2 regions of the Glutamicibacter sp. NPDC055354 genome follow, and region 2 is predicted to be linked to the other one. Evidence: riboswitches for the same ligand, from Rfam matches in the RefSeq annotation. Region 2 holds a riboswitch; the other holds the start of a gene.
What was found. A riboswitch is a leader RNA that binds a small molecule or an ion and turns the genes downstream of it on or off. The one in region 2 is predicted to bind S-adenosylmethionine.

Region 1 (7,557 bases), on a different contig from region 2:
TGCTGGCGCGACTGCTCGCCGTCGGAAATGATGTCGATGCCGCGCTGGGTCTGTTCAAGCACTGCTGCGCGCATGGCATCTTGCTGGCCCTCGCGCACTTGCGCGCTTTCAAGCTTCCAGGGGGACCAAAGTTTTTCAGGCTCGGCAAGCCATGAAGGTTTGGGCAGACTGCCGACAATAGACGTGGGGATAAGCGGGGAAGTCATAGAAGAATCTTTCGGAATATCAGGCGACAGGAGTCGGGTAGGAGGAAGACCACTGATCGAGCAGTTCGCGATTCGGAATAATGAAATGCTCTTCGGCGAACTTCCCTTGGGTCTTGCCTAGCTGGGTTCGTTCTTCGCGGTCATAAAAAACGCGGGTAGGGGAGAAGTCCTGGGCGCCGAGACTCGGGTGGTACACGGCAGGCGCTCCCGAGTTGGCATTGTAGATTTCCGGGCGGTAGATCTTCTGGAAGGTCTCCATGGTGCTGATCAGGCTGATCAGCTGCAGATTGGTGTAGTCGTTGAGCAGGTCACCGCGGAAGTAGAACGCCAGCGGTGCCACGGCACCTGGCGGCATGAAGTAGCGGACGCTCAAGCCCATTTTCCCGAAGTACGCATCGGTCAATGAATTTTCGTCCTGCTGGTATTCCAAACCGAGCACTGGGTGGCTGTTGCCGGTGCGGAAATAGGTCTTGGAAGTCGAGACGCTGATGCAGATCACCGGTAGCTGCTCAAAACGCTGACCATAGGCCTGCGAGTTAAGGAAGTGCTGGAAAAGTTGCCCGTGGAGATCGCCAAAATCTTCGGGAAGAACTGGGGTGCCGGCGCCACGACTCTGCGCAGGAAGCACCACACTGAAGTCATAGTCGCGGACGTACGACGAAAAATTATTGCCGACTATTCCCTGGGTTCGAGTGCCTAGGAGTTTATCCACGATCGTGGTTTCAAGGACTTCTAAAAGGGGAAATTTCTGGTCGTTATTATCGGCAGTGAAATGCACGTTGGCAGAAATGATTTCCAATTCCAGCGCATATCGGTCTCCTTGGGGATTGTCCCAGTGAGCCAAGGAATTGAAGCGGCGGTTGATCATTGTTAGAGCATTGTTCAGGTTCTCTGCGCGGCGCTCTCCACGCGCCAAATTGGCGAAGTTCGTGGTGGTGCGCGAATTTGCTGACGGGGTGTAATTCTCGTCGAATTTAGTGGTGCTAATGCTGAAGGTCAACGCGTCTGCCATGATGGCCAATCTGTTTCTTTGGGGGCCGTGGTGGGCCGAGGGGAAGTCGATGCGTCAATCATGCAGGGTGATTCTTGATATCGGGTAACTCGATATAACTATGGATTCATATAGACTCTGGCTATGGTTCAGGGAACAAATGGTTTGACGCTGCAGCAACTTCGCTATTTCGTGGCGGTGGCCTCCGAGGGGTCGATTTCGGCTGCCGCCGACCTGATTTACGTCGCACAGCCCAGCATGTCCTCAGCGATGAAGGAGCTTGAATCACGGGTGGGGCGCACCTTGCTGATGCGTTCGGCCAGGGGAGTAACGCTCACCGCCGAAGGCGCCGAATTCCTCGGCTACGCCCGGCAGGTCCTCGAGCAGGTGGAGCTTCTTGAACATCGCTATCTCGGCCGCCCCTCCGCCCGGCGGCTGCTGGGCGTCTCCACCCAGCACTACTCGTTTTCGGTGGATGCTTTTGTTCGGATGGTGCAGGCCAGCGGGGCCGAGGAATACCAGTTTTCGCTGCGCGAGACCCGCACCGAGCAGATCATCGAGGACGTGCGCACGCTGCGCAGCGACATCGGGATCCTGTACCGCAACGACTTCAACCGAAAGGTCATCGACAAGCTGCTGCGCGAATCCCGGCTGGTCTTCCACCCGCTGTTCCTGGCTGATCCGCACATCTTCATCTCGCGCAGCAACCCGCTGGCCACCCGAACCCAGGTCACGCTCGAAGACCTCGAAGACCTGCCCCGGCTGACCTTCGACCAGGGCGCGAATAATTCCTTCTACTTCGCCGAGGAGGTGCTCTCCACGCGCTCCAGCCAACGCGAAATCCAGGTCTCGGACCGCGCCACCATCTTCAACCTCATGATCGGCTTGGGCGGGTACACGATCTCCACCGGCATCATCAGCGACGAGCTGGATCCCTCCATCGTGGCCATCCCGCTGGCCATCGAGGAGCGCATCGAAATCGGCTGGATCGACCACGCCGCTATCCCGCTCACCGACCAGGCCCAGCGCTACCTGCAAGAAGTGCGAACGGTGGTCGCCAGCTTCGGGGTAGAAGTGCTCGGCTGAGCCGCCAGCAGCGTAACCCCCGGTCATCGAGCACCGGCACATCGTCACAAACTTCCAGCAAAACCCCTGCATCACGCCGATTCATCTCAAAAGGTCGCGTCATAAAGTGCTGCCGGCCACCGCGTCATCATGACAACGAGAAGTCATATGAAGCCTGGCGGCCTTGTATGAAGCCGGGCGCCGGATACCGCTTGCACCGTTTGCGGCGGATAGCCAACCATGGAAGAACAACCCATCAAGAGCGGCTGAGAGATCTGGCTCGGAGACGCCGCAGCAACCATCGGGAAACCGAAAGGTGCTACCGCCAGGAACGATGGAGCAGTTCCGAACGCGTTTTTGCGTAGCTTCGTGCCGCCGCACGATGCCAATCGGTGCACTCCCTCGCAGAGAATCGAGGAGGAGCCATGAGCCAGGAAACCGACGCGGTGCACGCAGGGTACCGCCCGAGCGGAGACTTCCGCCCGATGCTGCCGCCACTGCACAATTCCGCGGCCTACCAATTCGCATCGCACGCCGAAGCGGTGGAGAAGTTCGCCCTGCGCCAGGCCGGCTTCACCTACTCGCGCACCGGCAACCCCACCGTTGCGATTCTCGAACAGCGCGTGGCCGCCCTGGAAGGCGGGGCCCACGCGGTGGCCACCGCCACCGGGCAGGCTGCCGTGGCCCTGTCCCTGCTGGCCCTGACCCAGGGACCCAAGCACATTGTGGCTTCCTCCTCGCTCTACGGCGGCACCGTGGATTTGTTCACCGACACCTTCGCCGACTTCGGGATCCGCGTCAGCTTTGTCGACCAAGCCGATCCGGCCGCCTGGGCCGCTGCCATTGAGGAGGACACCCGGGCGTTCTTCTTAGAATCGGTCTCCAACCCGCTGTGCACCGTGGCCGACATCCCGGCCATTGCGGCCATCGCGCACGAGCGCAACATCCCGGTGGTGGTGGACAACACCCTGGCCACCCCGCTGAACGTGCGCCCGCTGGAACTCGGAGCGGACATCGTGGTGCACTCGGCCACCAAGGCTCTGGCCGGGCACGGCTCGGTGCTCGGCGGGATAGTGGTGGATTCGGGAACCTTCGATTTCTCCGATTCCTCCCGCTGGCCGCAGATCGCCGCGCCGCGGGTGCGGCTGAATGGCGCTTCGCTGCTTGAACGCCACGGGCCGGCGGCCTACGCGATGCTGGTTCGTTCCAAGTTCCTGCACGATCTGGGCCCGACCCTCGCACCGGCCAGCGCCCAGGGCATCCTTGCAGGCATCGAGACCCTGCCGGTGCGCGCGGCCCACGTGCAGCGCAGCGTCGCCCGGCTGATCGACGCGCTTGCCGAGTATCCGGGCATTGCCGCCATCCACCACCCCGCGCTGCCCGAGCACCCCAGCCACGAGCTGGCCCGGGCGCTGGCGCCGAAGGGCACCGGCTGCGTGCTGGCCATCGAGCTGGCCCACCCATCCCTGGTTTCCCCGGTCATTGACGGGCTCAAGCTGATCAGCCTGGCCGCGAATGTGGGCGATACCCGCACCATGGTCGCCCACCCGGCCACCATGACGCACTGCCGGCTCTCCGAGGCGCAGCTGGCAGCCGCCGGGCTGAACACCTCGACCCTGCGCCTGTCGGTGGGACTGGAAGACCCAGCCGACCTGCTGGCAGACATCACCCAATCGCTGGATCTCGCGCTGGCCGCAACCACCGCCGACACCAAGGAAGTGAGCTTCGCATGAGCGGCTTCAACACCCTGGCCGTGCACGCCGGCCAGCACAAGGATCCGCACACCGGGGCGGTCGTGCCCCCGATCTACCAGACCAGCACCTTCATCCAGGACGGCATCAACGTGCTGCGTTCCGGGCATGAATACTCCCGCGGCTCGAACCCCACCCGCGACGGATTCCAAGAGCAGCTCACCGCACTGGAAGGCGGGACCGCCGGATTCGCCTTCGCCTCGGGCATCGCCGCCGAAGACGCGCTGCTGCGCGCGGTACTGGCGCCAGGCGACCACATCGTGCTGGGTGCCGACGGCTACGGCGGCACCAACCGGCTGATCTCGAAGCTGCACGGCAAATGGGGGATCACCTCTTCGGCGGTGGACATCACCAATCTGGATGCGGTGCGCGCCGCGATGCGCCCGAACACCGCGCTGCTCTGGGTGGAAACCCCATCCAACCCGCTGCTGGGCATCGCCGACCTGGCCGGCTGGGCGGCCATCGCCCGCGAACACGGCGCCCTGCTGGTCGTGGACAACACCTTCGCCACCCCGTACCTGCAGCGGCCGCTTGACTTCGGAGCGCACGCGGTGGTGCACTCGACCACCAAGTACATTGGGGGGCACTCCGACGTTCTCGGCGGGGCGGTCATCGTGGCAGACTACCTGCACCGCGGCCAATCGTTGGCCGAAGCCGTCGGCTACCAGCAGTTCGCCGGGGGAGCGGTCTCCGGTCCGCAGGATTCCTACCTGGCCGCCCGCGGGCTGAAGACCCTGGGCCTGCGCATGGAACGCCACTGCGCCACCGCAACCACTCTGGCCCGCTGGCTCGATGACCGTCCCGAGGTCGCCCGCGTCTACTATCCCGGGCTGGAAAGCCATCCGGGCCACGAGCTCGCCAAGCGCCAGCAGCGCGGTTTCGGCGGGATCCTCTCACTGCAGCTCTCCGATGAAGCGGCAGCCCGCGCCTTCGCCGAGTCCATGGAATACTTCCAGCTCTCGGTGTCCCTGGGTGGGGTTGAATCCCTGGTCTGCTATCCGCGCGAAATGACCCACGCTTCGCTGATCGGCACACCGCTGGAGATTCCAGCGAACTTGGTCCGCCTCTCGGTGGGCATCGAGGAGCCCGAGGACCTGATTGCCGATCTGGAACGCGGGCTGGCCGCAGCCGCGAAGGCTTCCGAGGCCGACAGCATCCAGCACCGCAGCCTGGCTACCGCCTGACCTGCCGTCGCAGCACGCGGGCCGTCCGCACAGGAAGGCCCGCGTGCAAGACGTCGGCACCGCTTAGCGATTCGCGCCTCCGGGGCACTCCAAGCTTGCAAATCTGGGTTCCAACCTAATGATCTCCGGCATCGCGATCTGCGCCCCTCACGACGATTGCTTTCGAGGAGCCGCCTATGCCGCGAAATCCATTAGTTGGCGATGGCAAGGACGGGGCCGTGGTGCAGTGGGCTCCTCCGAGGAGGTTCAGGCCTTGGAACCCGACTTGCCCAATGCGAAGGTCGGTGCCGTCGGCGCGCACGCCGGGGGATCGCCGCATGCGTTCGAGCTGCACACTTTCTCCCCTGAAGCCAACGTGTTCGAGGATCAGGTATGCGGATCGATGAACGCCTCGGGCGTCCAATGGCTCACCAATACTGCGAAGACACCTGCGAACTATCGAGCCTCCCGGAGAACGCTGATGGGCAGGTCCGGCGAGCACGCAGTCAGATTCCAGGGCAGGATGGTGTGGGCCGGAGGAACGGCCAGTATCCTATACTGAGGCACAACGGCAGTCTGATGACAGTGCGACGTCCATCTGCTCTGAGCAGGCACATCCACGTCAGGAGTTCGCCAGCCGAGACGGCGGAAGATCCTTCGCCCTGGCGCCATGGCTGAAGAGGAAATTCATGCCAAGAACCTCTGTCTGGTACTGGTCTTAGCCGCCGGTCGCAACTAACATTTACCGGCTCCGGCGATAAGCAGGGTCTTTGCATGTCAGAAACGCCGTTTAAAACCAAAATAGGTCGAAGGGCTCAAGGTCCTGTTGTTGCTATGGCAATTATCGGATACGCGCGAGTAAGCCGGCACCAGGGGACCCCAACGCCGCAGGAAGCCAAGATGCGTGCCGCTGGCGCGGAAAAGGTGCTTACCGAGCGCGGGGAATCGAGCCACATCGCCAGCCGGTCGCGATGGGAAGCATGACTGAGATACATGAGGGCCGATAGCAGGCGCGTGATCTGGGCACATCGGATAGCCGGCACCGAACGTACCCTTGAAACGCTCCGCGAGCTGGGAAACCCGGATTAATCCACTCAGTCTCGCCCAACCGCTCCCCGACATCGCGGCGCACACGCCTTTGGGCGATGCCGCAGCAGGGGCACTGACCATGCTGATTCATTTGCGCGTGCTCCACGGTCCGCGAGAACATTCGCAGGATCGCGGAGCACGCGCTGCAGCGGGCCGCCGGCTCGATGACCTATATTCGATCAGTCTCCTAAACACGGTACCTAGCCTCGAAACGCCTATTCCAACACTCGAAGGTCGACGATCACCAGGCAGATAGGTGAATAGTGTGCGGTGGCGGAATGCCTGTGAAGTTATTGAGGCCCCTCCCGGGGTTGGGAACCATACAGTGAGTCGTTGACTTGATCGATCAATTCTTGAATCGCGTGGACTTTGCTCTGCCAGTACTTGTTGTTCTCGCGAGCTTGCGGTCCTTCTGTTTCTTCGTTCAACTCAAGAAGCTCGCTGAAATGGTCTCGGTAGGCGCACAGCGCAGCATTGAGAACTTCGATTTGCTCGTCATTGAGGTGGACGTTGAGCAATGATTCACGCATGGTGCTGATCCTTTCGTTGCCAGGGTGCGTCCGGTGCGTTCCGGACGCACCCCCGAATCAACCACTCCTTAAAAGTTTCCCCGGGAGTCATCTCTTGTTCGGTGGCGAGCGTGAATACACCCGGACGGGACCCGCCCGACGCACTGAACGTTGAATTGTTCGTATTTCGTTAGTTCCTTCCGGGCACCGCTGACTGGGCCGCGGAACATCCTCGATCGAGGTGCAAAGGTGCGATCGAGGCGGCTGATGCTGACGGGAAGCTGTGGATAGCTCGAGCTCGTATATGGCCAGAAGCAACTCGTCATCAGCGACCAGCGGATCAAGTTCCGAATCAATGTGGGCAGACATGACACATCATCTCCGCACAGGCCTCCAAGGGGGCTTTCTTGGGTTAACTGGTGATTTCCTTGGGGTTCTTCTTGCCTTGGCCGACCGCGACCTGAATCCGGCGGGGTTTGGCACTCTCGGCGACAGCGATGTCGACACGTAGCACGCCATCCACGTAGATGGCCCGGATACTTTCAGTGTCCAAATGATCCCCAAGGATAAGTTCCCGGGTGAAATGGCCCCAGAGTCGTTCCGAGCCGGCGATGTGCTGGCGGTCTCCTGGTTTGGCGCGTTCAGCGCGGATGGTCAGGATGTTCTTTTCCACTGCCATGTCGATCTGCTCGGCGTCGACCCCTGGCAGGTCGAACTCAGCGTGAAATCCGGTGTCGTCCTTCCAAGCCTCCATTGGCATTGGGTGGACAGGTACGGAGCTGA
Region 2 (7,557 bases):
GCAAGAAGCCAGCGCGAGGAGTGCGGCGGAGCCGGCGGTGAAAGTTAGGAAGGTGCGGCGAGAGAATGCCATGGTGTTGTCCTTTACTGAAATGCGAGTTGAGCGGGTTTTGTGTTTAGCGCTTGTCAGCGGCGCGCGATAGCCGAGTTCCGACGAACTGAACTGCATGCACCAGCAGGATCATCAACACGATGGCTAGCAGCATGACTCCGGTTTCATAGCGGTAGTAGCCGTAGCGGATTGCGAAGTCGCCGATACCGCCTCCGCCGACCAGTCCGGCCATGGCCGAATACGAGATGAAGCTGACGGTCATGATGGTGATGGAAGACAGCAGTGCAGGCTTGGCTTCAATCAGCAGCACTTCACGGATGATCTGTCCCCGGGTGGCGCCCATGGCCTGCGCTGCTTCGACAACGCCATTGCCAAGCTGGCTGATGTTCTGCTCCACGAACCGGGCGAAATAGGGGATCGCGTTGATGGTCAGCGGAACGATAACCGCCGCGGTGCCAATGGTAGTTCCCACAACGAATCGGGTGAACGGGATGATGGCGATCAGCAGGATGAGGAATGGGAAGGAACGGATTGTATTGACCAGCCCGTCAACGATTCGGTGCAGTCGCGGACGTGGGCGCAAACCGTTGGGAGACATCGAGTAAAGCCAAATGCCCAGCGGGGTTCCCAGGAGAATCGCGATCGGGATGGAAACCAGCAGCATCGCAAAGGTCTGCGCCATGGCGACCCAGATTTCCGGGGCAAGTTCGATGATGCGGTCAAAACTGAAAGCTGCTGCGTTGCCGTTGCTCGTGGCTAGCACTACTGACGTGAAATTCATTGGTAATCCAGGTTCTCTATACGCGGGCTACGGTGGCAGCGACGGCTTGGTCCTGCTTTGGCTGGCGGTTAAGCGTGAGTTCGTCACTGATCAGGTAGCGGCCGATTGGCGTCACTGGTTCAAAGCCTGGTTCTCGCAACGAACTCAGGGCGAACTCTTCAACTACCGCTCCGTCTTCCATGACCGAAACCTTGTCGGCAATGGCCTTAATAACGTTCATCTCGTGGGTGACGATGACTGTGGTGATGCCAAGGCTGGCGTTGATGTCACTGAGGTATTGCAGCACCGACGTTGTCGTTCTAGGATCCACGGCACTGGTTGGCTCATCGCACAGCAGTACCTTGGGCTCGGTGACCAGCGCGCGGGCAATGGCGATGCGCTGTTTCTGGCCGCCCGAAAGCTGTCCTGGATAGGCGGCAGCCTTGTCAGCGAGGTCCACTATGGACAGCGCTTCCAGCGCACGTTCACGGCGTTGCTTTTTCGGAACACCAGCGAACTTCAGATTCAGCTCGACGTTCTGTTGCGCGGTGCGATTGTTCAGCAGGTTGAAGTGTTGGAAGATCATCCCGATCTCATGACGCTGCTTTCGCAGGTCTCCTTCACTGAGCCCGGTCAGTTCGACGCCATCCACGATGACCTGGCCCGACGTGGGACGCTGCAGCAAATTGATATTGCGCAATAGCGTTGACTTTCCCGCACCGGAAAATCCGATAATTCCATGGATGGTTCCGGCCTGGATTTCCAGCGAGACATCCTTGACGGCCGTGAATTGATCTTGGCCCTTGCCGAAGGCGGTCGTTACGTTTTCAAGACGAATCATCATCGCTCCCTTGGTGCTTGGTTATGCGGAGCGCACTTCGCGAAAATCATCTGCGTTCCACAGATTTTCCGTCGCGAAGTGAAAGTACTCCATCGGTTCTGGCTGTAGCACCGCTCCCTCTCGGGTGGTTGCTGCGACGTCGTTGAGCCAGATCTCTCAGTCGCTCTGGATGGTGTGCGTTCGGTTGTACGAGCCGAACAATTCAAGTCTGGAGTCCACGCCCGCAGGCCGGCAAACGTTACTTCAATCGGCGTCATCAAGTCATAGTCCGGACGGATCCACGCTGAAATCACGCAATAATCCACGTAGCAATCTGACACATTTCGCTACTTCCCCTCTTTGTGACGAAAGCCTTGCAGTTTCTGCCCATCTCTCGCTGGCTTGTGCCAGCAATCTTGGGTGGGGAATTCAGCGATGCCTACGGTGGTTGTAGCAGATGCAGACCAACGAGAGGACCCCATGAAGATCGCAATTACCGGTGCCACCGGACAGCTTGGAAATCTAGTCATCGACGCGCTGCTGGCGCGCGGGGCGAATGCCGCTGATCTGGTCGCCATTGGCCGCTCCGAGCAGAAGCTGGAACCGCTGGCAGGCAAAGGCCTGGAAACCCGTGTTGCCGATTACAACGCCCAGCCAACTCTCGTGTCCGCACTCGAAGGCATAGACAAGCTGCTGCTGATTTCGGCCAGCGAGGTGGGCCAGCGCGTTGCCCAGCATGAGAACGTCATCAATGCCGCCAAGCACGTGGATGTCTCGCTGATCGCCTACACCTCCATTGCCAACGCCCTGTCCGGCGGCATGAAGCTCGCCGAGGAGCACATCGCCACCGAACGGCTGCTGGCCGGATCCGGCATCGACTACGTGCTGTTGCGCAATGGATGGTACATCGAGAACTACACCGACCAGTTGATGGGCTACCTCAACAGCGGCACGGTGCTCGGTGCCGCCGGCGACGGCAAGATCAGCGCTGCCGCCCGTGCAGACTATGCGGATGCCGCTGCGGCCGTGCTGCTTTCCGAGGAAGACCAGAACGGCAGGATCTACGAGCTGGGCAGCGACAAGCCATTCACCCTCGCCCAGCTTGCTGGCGCGGTTGGCGCTGCCGCCGGCCAGGACATCGCCTACCAGGAAATGGATCCCGGGCAACTGGAAAAGATCTACGCTGATGCCGGCGTCCCCGGACCGTTCGCGCACATCCTCGTCGATACCGACATGCGCATTCGAGAAGGAGCGCTGGAGGTGGACTCCGGGGAGCTGGCTCAGCTGATCGGCCGCGCCCCGGCTTCCTTGGGCAAAGTCATCAAGGACAATCTGGACAAGTAGCCCAGGTGTACTAGGGTTCCAGCGGGCAGGCACTGGCGGCGATCGAGGCCGCGGTGCCTGCCCGCCGCTTTAACGCGTCACAACCCGGAATATTCGCGCGGCAATGCCGAAATTGCCGCGCAAACCCATGGTGCTGCATGTCACAACCGCGTGGCGAGTTCCCGCTCCCGTAAATTTGCGCATACTTCATCCCCACCTGCAGAGGAGATCAAAGCATGCCACGAGTACGTTTAAGATCAGTTGCCTGCGCGGCAGCCATCGCCTTGGGCCTGGGAGCTTTCTCAGCGCTTCCGGCGAGCGCCGAACCACGGCACACCCAGAAGGACCCGACCGCCATCGGCACTGGAGGCGCAGTCTCGTCGGTTGATCCGGAAGCCACGGCTGCCGGCATCGAAATCCTGCGCAAGGGAGGCAACGCCGTCGATGCGGCTGTGGCAACCGCGGCGGCACTGGGCGTCACCGAACCCTATAGCGCAGGCATTGGCGGCGGCGGATACTTCATGCACTACGATGCGAAGTCGGGCAAGGTCAGCACCATCGACGGCCGCGAAACCGCCCCGGCAGGCATTGGGCATGATGCCTTCATCGATCCTGGAACCGGCGAGCCGTATAACTTCACCCCGGACCTGGTCACCAGTGGTGTGGCCGTAGGCGTGCCCGGGACAGTGGCCACCTGGCAGCGCGCACTGGATAATTGGGGTTCGCAGAACCTGAAACAGGTTCTGCGGCCGGCGACCCAGATCGCTTCACGCGGCTTTGTCATCGACGAGACGTTCCGCGAGCAGACCCTGGACAACAAGGAACGGTTCGCCGCGTTCACCTCCACGAGCGAATTGTTCCTGCCCGGCGGAGATGCTCCGGAAGTCGGGAGCATTTTCAAGAATCCGGATCTCGCACACACCTACCGGATGCTGGCCAAGCAAGGCATTGATGGATTCTATGAGGGCGAACTGGCTGCCGACATCGCCCAAACGGTACAGGCGCCGCCAAAGAGCGAAGACACCACCCTCCCGGTTCCCGCAGGGCAGCTGGGCACCGCCGACCTGGCCGGCTACGAAGTGGTGGAGCAGGCACCGACAAAGGTGAACTACCGGGGCTACGACGTCTTCGGCATGGCTCCTTCTTCCAGTGGCGGAACGACCATCGGCGAATCGCTGAACATTCTGGGCGAATTCGATTTGCCAGCCATGGAAGAACCCGATGCCTTGCATCATTATTTCGAGGCAACTGCGCTCGCCTACGCTGATCGCGGCAAGTACGTCGGCGACCCCGCGTTCACCAGCGTCCCGACCCGGACCTTGACGGACAAGTTATTCGGCGCGGATCGTGCCTGCGCCATTGATCCGGATCAGGCCGCAACGAAGCCGGTCGCTCCGGGCAACCTTGAAAACTATGATGGCCAATGCCCTGCGGCTACCAGCGAACCGGTAGTGGAGCAGGATACGGAGAACATCTCCACCACCCATCTGTCGGTCGTGGACCGTTGGGGCAATGCCGTTTCCTACACGTTGACCATCGAGCAGACCGGCGGCTCGGGTATGGTGGTCCCCGATCGCGGTTTCCTGCTGAACAACGAGCTGACCGATTTCTCCACGGTGTACGACCCGCAGGATCCGAACCGCATTGAACCTGGCAAGCGCCCGCGTTCCTCGATGGCTCCGACCATTGTCCTGCAGGACGGCGAGCCGGTGCTGGCCATCGGCTCCCCCGGTGGTTCAACCATCATCACCACGGTGCTGCAGACCCTGGTGAACCGCATTGATCTGGGCATGGATATCAGCGAAGCCATCGCCGCTCCACGTGCTTCCCAGCGCAATACGGCAGTGGTCACCGCGGAACCGGAGTTCATCCAAGCCCATGGTTCGGCGCTCGAAGCCTTCGGGCACAAGCTCGCGCCAGCTGGGGATTCCTTCACTCCGCAGGCGGAAATCGGGGCGGTTGAAGCGGTGGAAATCGCTGCCGACGGCACACTCACCGCCGCGGCCGAGCCCACGAGGCGCGGCGGCGGTTCAGCCATGGTGCTGCAGCCAACCGAATAGGCCCGCAGGCAGACGGCGGCCCCCGGCAACTTCATTCGAAGGTGCCGGGGGCCGCTGTCTGCTGCGCTAGCAGGCGATGCGCCTAGGCCTGCGCGGCCATCCGGTTGGAGATCTTGTACCGGGCTGCGCGGTGGGTGTCCTTCACGCGGTCGCCGGCGCCGAACATCTTGTGGCGCAGCGAGCCCTCGGTGTATTCGGTCTTGTAGACCCCGCGCGCCTGCAGCTCGGGAACCACGTACTCGACGATGTCCTCGAAGGTGCCCGGAGTGACAGCATAGGCGAGGTTGAAGCCGTCCACGTCAGTGTAGTCCACCCAGTCGATGAGCTTCTCGGCTACCTCGGCGCCGGAACCAACGGAGACCGGGCCGAATCCGCCCACGCCGATCCATTCGGCCAGCTGGCGGATGGTCCACGGCTTGCCGGTATCGCCGCTGGCCTTCTTGAAGGTTTCCACCGAGGACTGGATGGCGTTGGACTTCACGTCGTCGCCGATGACATCGTCGGGACCGTAGACGGACATGTCGATGCCGGTCCAGCCGGACAGCAGTGCCAGCGACCCCTCGATATCCACGTAGGAGCTGTAGTCCTGGAACTTCGCCTGGGCCAGTTCGGTGGTTTCGGCGGTAATGATGGTCTGCATGGCGAAGACCTTGATGTCGTAGCGGCCACGCCCGGCGGCCTCGGCAGCGTCACGGATCTTGCTGACCGCTTCCTTCAGCAGGTCGCGGGTGGGGCAATTGACGAAGATCGCTTCGGCGTTCGACGCGGCGAACTCGGTGCCGCGCTTGGAGGCGCCGGCCTGGTAGATCACCGGGGTGCGCTGGGTGGACGGCTCGGTGATGGCGATGCCCGGGACCTTGAAGTACTTGCCCTCGTGCTCGATCGGGTGCACCTTGGCCGGGTCGGTGTAGACGCCGGTGGCCTTGTTGTTCTGCACCGCGTCGTCTTCCCACGAGCCTTCGAGCAGCTTGTAGACCACCTCGAGGTACTCATCGGCGTGGTTGTAGCGCTCGTCGTGCTCCATCTGGTCTTCCTGGCCCATATTGCGGGCCGCCGATGGCAGGTAGCCGGTGACGACGTTCCAGCCCACGCGGCCGTTGGTCAGGTGGTCCAAGGTGGCCAAGCGGCGGGCGAAAGCGTACGGGTGCTCATAGGCGGTACCTGCGGTGACGCCGAAGCCGAGGTTCTGGGTCACAGCGGCCATGGCGGAAACCAGCATCATCGGGTCGTTGACCGGTGCCTGCGCGCCGGAGCCCAGCGGGGTCACGTTGGTGCCCTTGTACACGTCGTAGGTGCCCAGCACGTCAGCAAGGAACAGCCCGTCGAACTTCCCCTTTTCCAGCACCTTGGCCAGGTGGGTCCAGTAGCCCAGGGTGTTGTAGGTCGAGGCCTTGTCCTGCGGATGGCGCCACAGGCCCGGCGACTGGTGCACCACGCAGTTCATGTCGAATGCGTTGAATAAGATCTCGCGCTTGTTCTCGCTCATGGCTTTGCCCCCATAGGTCGGTAATCGTGGAAAGTTGCTGGTTTGCGTCGCAGGCCCTCAAGCCCGCTGGGTTGAATCTTCGCCGGTGACGGACAGCCGCTGCGGCTGGACACCGTTGATCTCGTAGTCCCCGACGATGCGCGCCTTGTAGATCGCCGGGTTATGCGTGGCGATGGTGCGCGCATTGCGCCAGTGCCGGTCCAGGTTGCAGCCGCTTCTGGTGGACGAGGCTCCCAGTCCGTCGAAGAGCTTGCTGGTCACGCCGATGGCCAGTGGCTGCACCACGGTTTGCGCGCGGTTGGCGGCCAGCTCGCATACTGCGTAGCGTTCTTCGTCGTTCAGTCCCGGGTCGCCCAAGGCGGCTTCAACTTCGAGTACCGCGCCGATCACCACGGAGTCGGCAGCGAAGGACTCCGCGGAAACTTCGCCCACCAGCTGGAGGACCTGGGGTTCCTGGTATACCGGCACCCCGGTTCCGGTGGTGAAGATGCGGGTGCGCGCCTGCACCGCGCTACGCAGGTCGTTCAGCGCGGCGCGGGCGATGCCGGCCTGCACGGCCATGAGCACCAGCTGGAAGATCGCCGCTTCGGAGTCATTGGTCTGCTGCGGCATGAAGCAATCCACCGGGACCTGGTGGAATTCGGTGGTGCCGGTTCCGGTGAGCCCCTGGCCGAATCCATCCCAGTCGTCGAGGATCTTGACGCCGCTGCGCTGGGTGGAGACCACGGCGATCTGGCGGCCGGCGAGCTCCGGGTGGGCCACGGCAACGGTGGTCCAGTCGGCAAAAATGGTGCCGGTGCAGTAGTACTTTTCACCGTCGATCACCCAGCGCCCGTCCACGGTGCTGGCCTTGGTGTTCAAGGTGCCCAGGGCGTTGCCACCGCGTTCGGTGTAGGCGTTGCCGATAATCTGCCCGGCAGCGATGCGAGCGACCCACTTCTTGCGCAGCTCTTCGTCCTCCAGCGCCAAGACGTTCTCGACGAATGCGACATGTGCACGCCACAGCTGGCCTACGTGGGAGTCCGCCTCGGACAGCTCGATGAGCAAGCGGAAGACA

Region 1: it holds a riboswitch for S-adenosylmethionine, as region 2 does, so the genes downstream of both, ACWICV_RS11020 (O-acetylhomoserine aminocarboxypropyltransferase/cysteine synthase family protein) here and ACWICV_RS15535 (methionine ABC transporter ATP-binding protein) in region 2, are expected to answer to the same signal.

What each region holds. Positions count from the first base shown of each region.
Region 1 covers NZ_JBSHMB010000002.1:169,795-177,351, forward strand. The annotation lists gene ACWICV_RS11005 (methionine synthase) at 1-206, opposite strand, end outside; gene ACWICV_RS11010 (DUF1852 domain-containing protein) at 226-1,218, opposite strand; gene ACWICV_RS11015 (LysR family transcriptional regulator) at 1,342-2,283, shown strand; SAM riboswitch class I at 2,513-2,603, shown strand; gene ACWICV_RS11020 (O-acetylhomoserine aminocarboxypropyltransferase/cysteine synthase family protein) at 2,688-3,995, shown strand; gene ACWICV_RS11025 (cystathionine gamma-synthase) at 3,992-5,197, shown strand; gene ACWICV_RS11030 (PhzF family phenazine biosynthesis protein) at 5,424-5,738, shown strand; gene ACWICV_RS11035 (hypothetical protein) at 6,556-6,795, opposite strand; gene ACWICV_RS11040 (Hsp20/alpha crystallin family protein) at 7,187-7,557, opposite strand, start outside.
Region 2 covers NZ_JBSHMB010000004.1:96,428-103,984, reverse strand. The annotation lists gene ACWICV_RS15545 (MetQ/NlpA family ABC transporter substrate-binding protein) at 1-72, opposite strand, end outside; gene ACWICV_RS15540 (methionine ABC transporter permease) at 116-832, opposite strand; gene ACWICV_RS15535 (methionine ABC transporter ATP-binding protein) at 849-1,655, opposite strand; SAM riboswitch class I at 1,739-1,828, opposite strand; gene ACWICV_RS15530 (NAD(P)H-binding protein) at 2,112-2,975, shown strand; gene ggt (gamma-glutamyltransferase) at 3,191-5,014, shown strand; gene ACWICV_RS15520 (LLM class flavin-dependent oxidoreductase) at 5,097-6,500, opposite strand; gene ACWICV_RS15515 (acyl-CoA dehydrogenase family protein) at 6,558-7,557, opposite strand, start outside.